Regions from separate parts of the Pseudoalteromonas sp. B131b genome, predicted to be linked through region 2. Evidence: predicted binding sites of a transcription regulator. Region 2 holds the regulator's gene; the other holds the start of a gene.

Region 1 (5,799 bases), 1.7 Mb from region 2:
TGTTATTTGCCTTCCCCCAAGCATCAAAATGAACAAAGAGCCACTTTTCATTAGGTCCTTTTTTATAATATTGCTCTTTATTAATTAGCTCTTCTAACATATTAAGCGTACTAGACTTACCTGTACCGAAATCACCAACTAAAGCAATCCTTCTAAAACTCTTGCCATCATAACCCGTCAATTTATCTTTTAACTTTTGAGCAGTAGCAACTCGATTATATTTATCATGAATAGTAGATTTTATAGGTGTCTCATTAAAACTGGTTTCTTCAGTAGCTCTATGTAATTGAGGATACTTAAAAATTGCCCTCACATAATTTAAGTAGAAAAATAAGTAGTCTTTGTTAGCTATTATCTTTCCTATATAAATAAGTAAAAAAATATGAATAGAAGATAAAAATATAGACCATGTAAAAGTTAAATTTTGATAAAAAATTATCCACATAACGATTGTAACTAATACTGTCACTCTTAAAACAGATATCCCTTTTTGCTGTTTTTTTATCAAGTGAGTAAAGTCAAATTCGACATAGTAAGCTCCCACACTTTTAAAGAGATGTGAAATAGTAAAGCCACAAATGACGATTAGAATATTTCGAATAATTAAAGGTAAAGCAAGATAGGATTCAGACCATGAACTATAGAGTTCTTTGAATGCTCCAAAGGAATAAAGTAAGTTATAAAAGACTAATATAAGTGTGCTATAAAAAATAATACTTATTATTTTTTTATATTTTTAGGCATGAAAATCCATTTAAAATTAAAAGCACACTGCTACATATGTGCTACACAGAAGCAGAAGAACAGAAAGTAAAACCATAACTCATTGATTTAATTGGTAGCCCCTGCAGGAATCGAACCTGCAACTGCCCCTTAGGAGGGGGCCGTTATATCCATTTAACTAAGAGGCCACAAATAAGCTGTGTGCTTAGAGATGTGAATTATAACGGTATCTGGTTTTTTATATCAAGCGACAACTGAACTTAATTGCTTGATAAGTATATATCTTCTTTATTTAGTACGTATAACGGTATTAATTTTCGGCTAGTGGCAACAACTTGCTTGGTGTCTATGTTAATAACACGCGCATTGACCGCAACGCCATTACGTCGATAAATTAAAGTACCTGCAAGTACGTGGCTGGCCATTTGGTCTTCATTAAGTTTTGCTATATCACGCGATAAAACAAAGTCGCCACGGCTATTTACGTCTATGGTTTCTGTGGTTTTAAAATCAACGACACCATAACCAAATTTTTGTAATTGATGGATTAAGGTTTCAGATATTTGATTTCCAAGCTGATTTGTGTTGTTTAGTGTGGCATCTAAATTAACTAAGGTTGTAACCGCAATATTTAAATGCGCATTAGTATCATTACCTGATTCGAGGGTGTCGACTAGATCGAGGGCCATTTGCTCTACATAATTAACCAATGTTTGATGGTGGTTAAGGGGCATAAATTGTTGTGATGAATCGTATTCGTCATGTACATCTACTTTAGCCGACGACAGCATTTCCGGTGTTTGCTCATGCTGTGTGTTTACATCTACGCGGGTATTTGTGTTTTGTTGCTGTTGAGTAATGTGTGTCATAGAACACCCAGCCAATGCTAGCATGCTAAAAGCGCTAAGCACGCTGTTTAATGTATAACGCATAATCACCTCACTCATCCGCTTGCTTAAGCATTATACCATCAGTTCGGTAGCTGCTGTTAAGCGCATCAACAACTGACTGAGGAATAAAGCCTTGTGCACTGCCTACAACCGCTTTACTTTTCAAACCAACAATACGAGCATTTACTAATACCCCCTTGGTGGCTCACTAAGGTACCGGCTAGGACGTAGTTAAAATTTTGATCTTGATTTAACTCTAAATAGTCGCGACTAAATACAAAGTCACCCGCCGGTGTTACTCGCATAAAGTCGGTTGTTTTAAAATCAATGACCGGTATACCAAAACTATGCAGTTCGTGCATAAAACTTTCTGATATCTGATTTCCTAATAAACTGCCATCGTTGTAGTTATCATCTAAAAATACAAAGCTTGAAACAGCAAGTGGTGTTTTATCATTTACGTACTGTAAGTTTTCGACCATGTCTTGCATTATGCCACGCACGTAATGGTTAATATTTTTACGCTTGGCGGGCATTGATTTAGTGTAATTATTTTGCTCAACCAACCCAGACTGAAAAAGTTGATTATTTACAACAGGCGACGCAACTTCGCGTTGCTCACTTACAAGCATTACAGGGCTATTGCTTTGCGGTTCTTCTACTTGTTCTGACTCCATGCCATTAAACATTTGCGAACAGCCAAATCCCAATGGCAAACATAATGTAATTAGTAGGTTTCTCATTTTGTGCTCCAAATTAGTATTCGCTGCGGTATAAAAGGCCGTCGCGCTGCTGAATTTTTTCATTACCCCACATTACATTAATAGGGATCTCGGTACTGCCTGCTGATAAAACTTGTTTGCTGTTTATATTAACTAGTCGCGCATTTACTATATATGCATGCTGCTGACGAGTCACAGTACCGGTAACTATTAAGTCAATTTTTTGACGTTCACGTAATTTATTTAAATCGCGACTTAGTACATTATCGGCATTACTCGATAATGTTATATTATTGTCTAATCTATACTCTACCGTATGGTAACCAAGCTGGGTCATTTGGGTTAATAGACTTTCTTGGATTTGTTGGCTAAGCCCTGAAGCTTGCTCTGTCATTAACTTGGTGTCGAGCCCATCAGCAAAATAAAAGCTACTTACACCAATGCGGGAATTACGACTTAACGGCTCTTTTAAATGACTAAGCTGCACTGTTAGCGTATTTACATAATCATTAACTGTGTAAGGTGCCATAGCCGCTTTAGGAGCGTGTGTGCTTATACTTGGCGCTGGTTGCGGTATCAAACTGCAAGCGGCTAAGTTAACTAATAATAGGGGTAATAAAAGGCGCATAATTGCCATCCTCTTTCAAATATACAAAAGATAAAGCAATTATTATGCCTAAAAGGTGTTTGAATAATTTTGCTAGTTAACCTACACCAATGCTTAACCTAAACCCGATTAACATGCCTACCTCAACTATTTGTTTAAACTATAGTTTAATGGGTTTATCTGTGTAACTACTTACTATGCAATCGAGTTTATAAAGTTTAAATACTTCGCAATCTGCTTTGGCGTTATTTAACTTTTGATATGAACCCAGTTTTAAGCGGTAAAATGTTTTATCGTTAATACGGATTTGCTCTACGTTAGTCTCTATTTTTTTCTAAACAATGGAGCTGCCTTTATGTTCAGGTTTTGCCATACTTTTTTAAGCTTTGCTCAGAGCTAACTGATGCCACTTGTAATGAAAATGAATGCTTAAGCGTATTTAATTTTACAGCCCGTTTTTTACTGTAGCTATGTTTAGGCGCTTTCGAAAGCGCTTTTATGGTATGAGCAGCTGTAGGATTGCGTGTATCAGCACGAGTATAACGTTGGTTGGATTGCGTTATCGCTTTAGTGTTAATAATGTCGATATGGTCAACTAAATAAGTGATCTCTTTTTCGAGCCTTAAAATACGCTCAAGGCCCGCTCTAGCTTGTTGCCATTGCATTGCTGCATCTTTTAACTGAGCAAGCTCTAAGGCTGTGATTGACACATATTCTGGTAAATTATTTGGTTGCTCTAACTGGTTTACTTCTGACGTAGAAGCACAGGCAGTACAAAATACAAACGTTAAAAGACTCAGAATTATATTTTTATTATTATTTTTATGTTTAAACATGTATTCGTTATCCTGAAAGCAGTGTAATTACACTTACATTTCAGCTAAACATTCTTATAAATTATACCAATTCGCTTGATTAAACATTATTGCAAGTTGGTACTAAGCGTTTAACTTTAAATAGGCTATGGGAACAACTCATTTCAGCTTTAATTGTGTTTTAACAAACAATTAATGCGGGTCCCTTTATCCTTAAGAAAACATTTAATACAAATTTAGTGCCAATTAACACAAAAACAACAATATAACTTAAAAACCGCGCATTTAAACACATTCAATCCTTAAAATAACAACAGTTTTTGAGTTGCTGTATTTTTAGATACTACGTTTGCAACAGTGTATTTAACCCAAAATTTCGATAATAACTTCATCCCCAAAAGCTATTGACACGTAAATTCGCCTTGTTTTCACTGAAAACCTCTGGCTAGAGAAAATAAATTTAAATATCACCATAATTCAATATGTTAGTATATCTCTTAACCAGAGCTCTGGTTAAACATTAAAAAAGGCGCCATGTTGGCGCCTTTTTATTATTAACGTTATCTTTTAAATTAAATCAACGCTTTAATAAATGCTTTTAGTTCATCTGCAAATTCATCACGGCGTAGGGCAAATTCAATAGTCGCTTTTAAATAACCAACTTTACTTCCACAGTCGTGGCTACGGCCTTTTATAGCGTATGCATCTACTTTTTCGTGCTCCATAAGCATCGCAATTGCATCTGTTAACTGAATTTCATCGCCTGCTCCTTGCGGAGTTTTTGCAAGTAAAGGCCAGATATTTTCACTTAACACATAACGACCCACTACCGCTAAGTTTGATGGTGCTTCGTCTACAGGTGGTTTTTCTACCATATTCATAATTGGCGAGCTTTCGCCCTGCTTTAACTCAACGTCACCTAAATCAACTACACCAAATTGGTTTACTTGTGCCATTGGTACTGGCTCTACCATAATTTGGCTGTGCTTGGTTTCGTTAAAGTGTGCGATCATTTCTGCTAAGTTATCTTTTTTAAGATCGCTCTCTACATCATCAATAATTACGTCTGGTAAAATAACTACGAATGGTTCGTTACCAATAATCGGGGCCGCGCAGCTAATAGCATGCCCTAGGCCTTTGGCTTCACCTTGGCGTACGTGAATAATGGTTACGTCTTTAGGGCAAATAGCTTGCACTTCGGCAAGTAATTGCCGCTTAACACGCTTCTCTAAAGTAGCTTCTAGTTCAAAACTGGTGTCGAAGTGATTTTCGATTGAGTTTTTACTTGAATGCGTTACTAGCACTATCTCTTTAATACCGGCAGCAACTGCTTCATTAACTACGTATTGAATTAAAGGACGGTCTACCACTGGCAGCATTTCTTTAGGAATTGCTTTTGTTGCTGGTAACATGCGAGTACCAAGGCCCGCTACGGGGATCACTGCTTTCATTATGTTTTCCTTAATCTTTTATTATACTGAAAATGGATATTGAATCGCTTCGTGGCATTGATAGCCTGTTACTTCGAAATCGTCTCGTGTTACCCACGTTTCTATATCTTCTAACGATTTAATTTTTGGATTAATTTTTAATTGAGGCGATGCAAATGGCTGACGTGTTAACTGCACATCTCGCATCAACTCAAGTTGGTTTTCATAAATATGTGCATTGGCAATTTTATGGTATGCCTTACCCGCTTTATGACCAGTAATTTGAGCTACTAGCGCCAATAATACAAAGCATTGTATTTGATTAAAGTTCAAGCCAAGCGGCACATCACAACTGCGCTGATAAGACGTTAAATATAAGGTATCGCCAAGCAACGAAAAGGTGTGCGTATGCATACACGGGCGCAAACAACCAAGCTCAAATTCGCCTGGGTTATAAAACGTGATTATCTCACCACGGTCATCAATGCCATTTTTTAGGTTATTAATAACTTTAGCGAGCTGATCAAGTGTTGAACCATCTGGGCGTTGCCAACCACGCCCTTGTACGCCGTAAACGCGTCCCATGTCGTCCTCACCTTTACGGTTAGGATT
Region 2 (5,799 bases):
AAGTAATCAGCTAGTGGGATTATTTACCGACGGTGATTTACGCCGTATTTTAGAGCAAAGACTAGATATTCATACAACACAAATAGACCTTGTTATGACTAGGTCATGCACAACAGCTACACAAGATATTTTAGCTGCTGAAGCGCTTAATATAATGGAACACAAACGTATAAATGGCTTGATTGTTGTTAATGAGCAAAACCAGCCTATTGGCGCACTAAATATGCAAGACTTATTAAAAGCAGGAGTATTATAAATGCAATTTGAAGAACTCTATCAACCGCTGAGTGCTGATGCAAAAGCACGTGCTAAAAAAGTAAAACTACTTATATGCGATATTGATGGTGTATTTTCTGATGGCCGAATTTATCTTGGCAATCAAGGTGAAGAGCTCAAAGCATTTAATACAAAAGATGGTTTTGGCATTAAAGCGCTTATAAACAGTGGCTTTGAAGTGGCTGTTATTACTGGTCGCCATTCGCAGATAGTGCAACAACGTATGACCAGTTTAACAGTACAACATATTTATCAAGGTCAAGAAAACAAGCTTATTGCTTACGAAGAGCTAAAAAACAAGCTTCACCTAAGTGATGATCAAATTGCCTACATTGGTGATGATGGCCCCGATATGCCGGTAATGGAATTAGTCGGGTTTGCCGTTGCAGTTAACGATGCTCACCCACTAATCAAGCGTTTATCACATTACACGACACAGATGCTGGGTGGTTTTGGCGCAGTGAGAGAACTAACCGACTTACTTATGCTAGAGAACGACAAACCACTTACTAGCAAAGGTACTAGTTCATGAATACAGCGCGCATAATTTTAAGCGTTTTATTCATCAGCTGTATGGTTTGGCTTTGGTACCCTTATTTTGCACAAACAAATATGACAGCTCAGGTTGAAGCTGAAGTTATCGCTAAGCCTGATTATATTGCTATTGAGCTAAAACAAACGGCCTATGATGAAAATGGTAAAATTAATCATAAAGTTACAGCTGCTAAAATGGAATTATATCAACAGTTAGGCTTTACCTTTTTTGAAAAGCCCATTTTCACCTTATATAACGAAAAACAAACATGGCGAATAAATGCAGACGAAGCAACGTTATATGAAGGAAAACAATTAATTTTAGAAGGTAACGTGGTTGCCAAGAATCTTACTGATAATGCAATGATAGACAAGATTAATGCGGATAATATTCAAGTAGATATAAAACTACTCACGATGCGTTCAGAGCAACCCGTTATTGTTACGGGACCCAATTTAAAGATCACCGGTAAAGGCCTTGAAGCCGATTTAAAAACTGAAGTGATAAAACTTATTAACCATACGCGAACTATATATTATGACCAATAAAATTTCAAAAATACTTATTATTCCGACACTTATACTAGCTTTCAACCTTAGCGCTGCTGAACAAGCGATTCAACCTGCAGCGAATCAAATATCAATAAGTGCCGACAAACAAGAAGGCCAATTAAAAGAAAACGTCGGAATTTTTGAAAAAAATGTTGAGATTATTCACGGCAACCGCCGTATTACAGCCGACCGTTTAGAAGTACATAAACGTGATGAATTAGGCGATAATAAACAGCTACTAATTGCAACTGGTAGCCCTGCATATTTCGAAGAAAAACAAACTGACGGCACTATAATGAGCGCCAGCGCAAACGAAGTTCGTTATGATGTAGCTAAACGATTTTTAACCCTTATTGGCGATGCACAAGTATCGCAAGCGGGTCAAAAAATAAATGCCAAGAGTATTACTTACGATATACAACAGCAATTAATTAGCGCTGAAAAAGACGAAAACTCAACCGATCGTGTGCATACTATTTTAGTACCTATTGAGACTAAAAAAGAAAAAAACGATAAAGGTCAGCCATGAGTACATTAAAAGCAGAACTATTAGCTAAAAGTTATAAAGGCCGTGAAGTTGTAAAAAATGTAGGTCTGGAAGTAAAGGCTGGCAGCATAGTCGGGTTACTTGGCCCTAATGGTGCAGGTAAAACCACAACGTTTTATATGATTGTAGGCCTTGTACCTAGTGATAAAGGCAAGATTTCTATCGACGATAACGATATTACTCTTTTACCTATGCATAGTCGTGCTAGATTAGGCATTGGTTACTTACCCCAAGAATCATCAATTTTTAGAAAGCTTACTGTTTATCAAAACTTAATGGCTATTTTAGAAACACGTAAAGAGCTAAATAAGCAAGCAAGAGAAGACACACTTAACAATTTATTAGATGAATTTAGTATTCAGCACATTCGTGATAGCCAAGGTATGGCATTATCAGGAGGCGAGCGTCGCCGAGTTGAAATAGCGCGAGCACTAGCCGCTGATCCTAAATTTATATTGCTTGATGAGCCTTTTGCTGGTGTTGACCCTATTTCAGTGTTAGATATAAAGAAAATAATAGAACATCTTAAAAATCGTGGTATTGGTGTGTTAATTACCGACCATAATGTAAGAGAAACTCTTGATGTTTGCGAAAAAGCCTACATAGTTTCTCATGGTGAGTTAATTGCATCAGGCACTCCAGAACACGTATTAAACGATAAAACAGTACGTGATGTTTATTTAGGCGAGCAATTTAGGCTGTAACATTTACGCCATGTCTTTAAGCATCTGCTAGTATTAATTATAACAACATAAAAGGATTGTTAGAGATACATGAGGCAATCATTACAGCTGCGCATGGGCCAGCAACTTACAATGACTCCACAGCTGCAACAAGCAATTCGCCTGTTGCAACTCAGTACATTGGATCTCCAGCAAGAAATACAAGAAGCACTCGACAGCAACCCCCTATTAGAGGTTGAAGAGCAAGATTACGCCGAAGATTCTGCTGGTAAAAACGAGCAAAAAGCAGATAACGACGATGTCACTGTTAGCGCAAATGCTGATGATGTTCCGAGCGAATATGAGCAAGACAGTGGTGAAGCACTTGCTAAAGATACGCTAAGTGATGAAATGGCTATGGATGTTAGTTGGGATGAATATATGAGCGCAGCCCCAGCATCATCATCAGGACCAATGCCTGAAGATGAATCTATATACCAAGGCTCCTCAACTGAAACGCTCCATGAATACCTAATGTGGCAACTACAACTGACTCCCTTTAGTCCTACCGATGAAGCGATTGCGATTGCGATTGTTGAAGCCGTCGATGATTCGGGTATTTTAACACTGAGCTGCGAAGAAATTTTAGAAAGTTTTAATCAAGAGAACGAAGAAGACAACGAAGTTGAACTTGACGAAATAGAAGCTGTTTTAAAAAGAATTCAATTGTTTGACCCTGTTGGTATTGCAGCACGTAGTTTACAAGAATGCTTATGTATTCAGCTGAACCAATACGATAAAGAAACACCCTATATTAATGAAACAAAAATGATTTTAACCGAGCACATTGATCTATTAGCTGCTCGCGACTATCGTACATTAATGAAAAAAACAAAGCTCAAAGAAGAAGAGCTTAAAGAAATAATGACTTTAATACATACTCTTAGCCCAAAACCGGCGGATACTATAGTTAGAGAAGAATCTGAGTATGTAATTCCTGATGTATCGGTGAAAAAAATAAAAGGTCGCTGGGTTGTTGAACTAAACCCAGATAGCATGCCTAAAATCAGAGTCAACAGCCAATATGCAGCAATGTCACGCACCGTTAAATCAAGTGGTGATAGCCAGTTTATTCGCTCGCATCTACAAGAAGCTAAATGGTTTATTAAAAGTTTAGAAAGTAGAAACGATACACTATTAAAAGTAACTAATTGTATTGTTAAGCAACAACAAGGTTTTTTTGAGCATGGCCCAGAAGCCATGAAACCAATGGTTTTAAATGATGTAGCAGAAATGGTCGAAATGCACGAATCAACTATTTCACGCGTAACAACTCAAAAATATATGCATACACCTCGCGGTATTTTTGAGCTTAAATATTTTTTCTCAAGCCATGTAAGTACTGAAAATGGAGGCGAATGCTCATCAACAGCAATACGCGCTCTCATTAAAAAATTAATCGCAGCAGAAAACTCAGCAAAACCATTGAGTGATAGTAAAATTGCAGATATATTAGCTGAGCAAGGAATAAAAGTAGCGAGACGTACAATCGCAAAGTATCGCGAATCTCTAGCTATTCCACCGTCAAATCAGCGAAAAAGTTTGATTTAAGACGCTAAACAAAGAGGGTAATGCTTATGCAACTAAACTTAACTGGTCGTCACGTAGAAGTAACTGATTCATTAAGAGATTATGTAAATACCAAATTTGCGAAGCTAGAAAGACACTCAGATCATATTAATAATGTTCATGTCATTCTTGATATAGAAAAATCAAACCAAAAAGCTGAGGCAACGATTCATGTAAGTGGAGCTGAGTTATTTGCCTCTACTGAACATCAAGATATGTACGCCGCCATTGACTCGCTGATTGACAAGCTCGATCGCCAAGTTATTAAACACAAAGAGAAGCTTGCTCGACACTAATATTATGAAATTAAGTTCACTTATATGCCAGGACTGCAGCAGAGCTGCGGTCCTTTTTAATAGTAAAAAAAGAATTTTAGAGTTCATCAGTCAACTTGCTCATGACAAGCTTCCATATCTTTCTCAACAAGATATTCTCAGCGCCTTAATGAATAGAGAAAAACTGGGAAGCACTGGTATAGGAAGAGGTATTGCAATCCCTCATGGGCGAATGAGCGGTGCAGAAGAGCCTTTAGCACTCGTATTAGTAAGCGAAACACCTATTAATTTTGATGCAATAGATAATCGCCCTGTTGATATATTTGTTGCTCTCATCGTACCTGATGGCGATAACCAGCAGCACTTAAAGACGCTCGCAACGATAGCTGATAAACTAAATAATAAAGATTTTTGTAAACAGTTACGCAGCGCAAAATCAGATACTGAACTGTATCAAGTTATTGTAGAACAATCGTAATTAACATAATGGGTGATAAATGGAATTAATTATCATAAGTGGCCGTTCCGGTTCTGGAAAATCGGTTGCTTTACGCGTAGTTGAAGATTTAGGTTATTATTGCGTAGATAATATTCCAATTAATCTGCTACCTTCTTTAGTGAGAAGTGTATCTGATAACTACGACAAAATTGCAGTTAGTATTGATGTCCGTAATTTACCAAAAGAGCAAGATGAATTTAACGATATCCTTGAATACTTACCTGGCTTTGCTAAACCGACTCTGTTTTATCTAGACAGTGAGGATCAAACATTAATTAAACGTTTTTCTGAGACTCGCCGTCTACACCCGTTATCAGTTGACTCATTACCTCTTGATTTAGCTATAAAAAAAGAAAAAGAACTACTCGATGTTCTCACTACTCGCGCTGACTATATGATCGACACGAGTGATTTAAGTGTTCATCAACTTGCTGAATCAATTCGTGAAAAAATTCTGGGTAAAAAAGATAAACAACTCATTGTTACTTTTGAGTCATTTGGCTTTAAACACGGCATTCCTAAGGAAGCTGATTATGTCTTTGATGCACGCTTTTTACCGAACCCACATTGGGAGCCAGAATTAAAACCTTTAAATGGCTTAGACCAACCCGTAAAGGATTACTTAGCCAGCCACAGCATTGTCCAAAAGTTCACTTGGCAAATTCAAACTTTTGTACAAACATGGTTGCCACATTTAGAGCGAAATAACCGTAGCTACTTAACTATTGCTATAGGTTGTACTGGTGGGCAACATCGCTCAGTATATTTAGCACAAACGATTGGTGAAAGTTTTTCGATGACACATCCAAATGTAAAAATCCGCCA

Evidence for each region. The regulator sigma-54, encoded in region 2, starts transcription at its own class of promoters, with help from an activator protein. The targets are predictions, from matches to a motif close to GTTGGCACGNNNNTNGNNT.
Region 1: P4S65_RS08640 (FlgO family outer membrane protein) is a predicted target of sigma-54. The motif match lies at 2,997-3,015, and genes of this name have one in related genera.

What each region holds. Positions count from the first base shown of each region.
Region 1 covers NZ_JARLUZ010000001.1:1,903,413-1,909,211, reverse strand. Annotated here, with positions in the region: gene P4S65_RS08660 (P-loop NTPase fold protein) at 1-469, opposite strand, end outside; tRNA gene P4S65_RS08655 (tRNA-Arg) at 837-911, opposite strand; gene P4S65_RS08650 (FlgO family outer membrane protein) at 984-1,655, opposite strand; partial or broken gene P4S65_RS08645 (FlgO family outer membrane protein) at 1,663-2,356, opposite strand; gene P4S65_RS08640 (FlgO family outer membrane protein) at 2,370-2,963, opposite strand; partial or broken gene P4S65_RS08635 (SPOR domain-containing protein) at 3,103-3,778, opposite strand; gene galU (UTP--glucose-1-phosphate uridylyltransferase GalU) at 4,330-5,208, opposite strand; gene P4S65_RS08625 (thymidylate synthase) at 5,230-5,799, opposite strand, start outside.
Region 2 covers NZ_JARLUZ010000001.1:209,918-215,716, forward strand. Annotated here, with positions in the region: gene P4S65_RS01030 (KpsF/GutQ family sugar-phosphate isomerase) at 1-256, shown strand, start outside; gene kdsC (3-deoxy-manno-octulosonate-8-phosphatase KdsC) at 257-808, shown strand; gene lptC (LPS export ABC transporter periplasmic protein LptC) at 805-1,359, shown strand; gene lptA (lipopolysaccharide transport periplasmic protein LptA) at 1,349-1,891, shown strand; gene lptB (LPS export ABC transporter ATP-binding protein) at 1,888-2,613, shown strand; gene P4S65_RS01055 (RNA polymerase factor sigma-54) at 2,683-4,182, shown strand; gene hpf (ribosome hibernation promoting factor) at 4,209-4,496, shown strand; gene ptsN (PTS IIA-like nitrogen regulatory protein PtsN) at 4,501-4,953, shown strand; gene rapZ (RNase adapter RapZ) at 4,973-5,799, shown strand, end outside.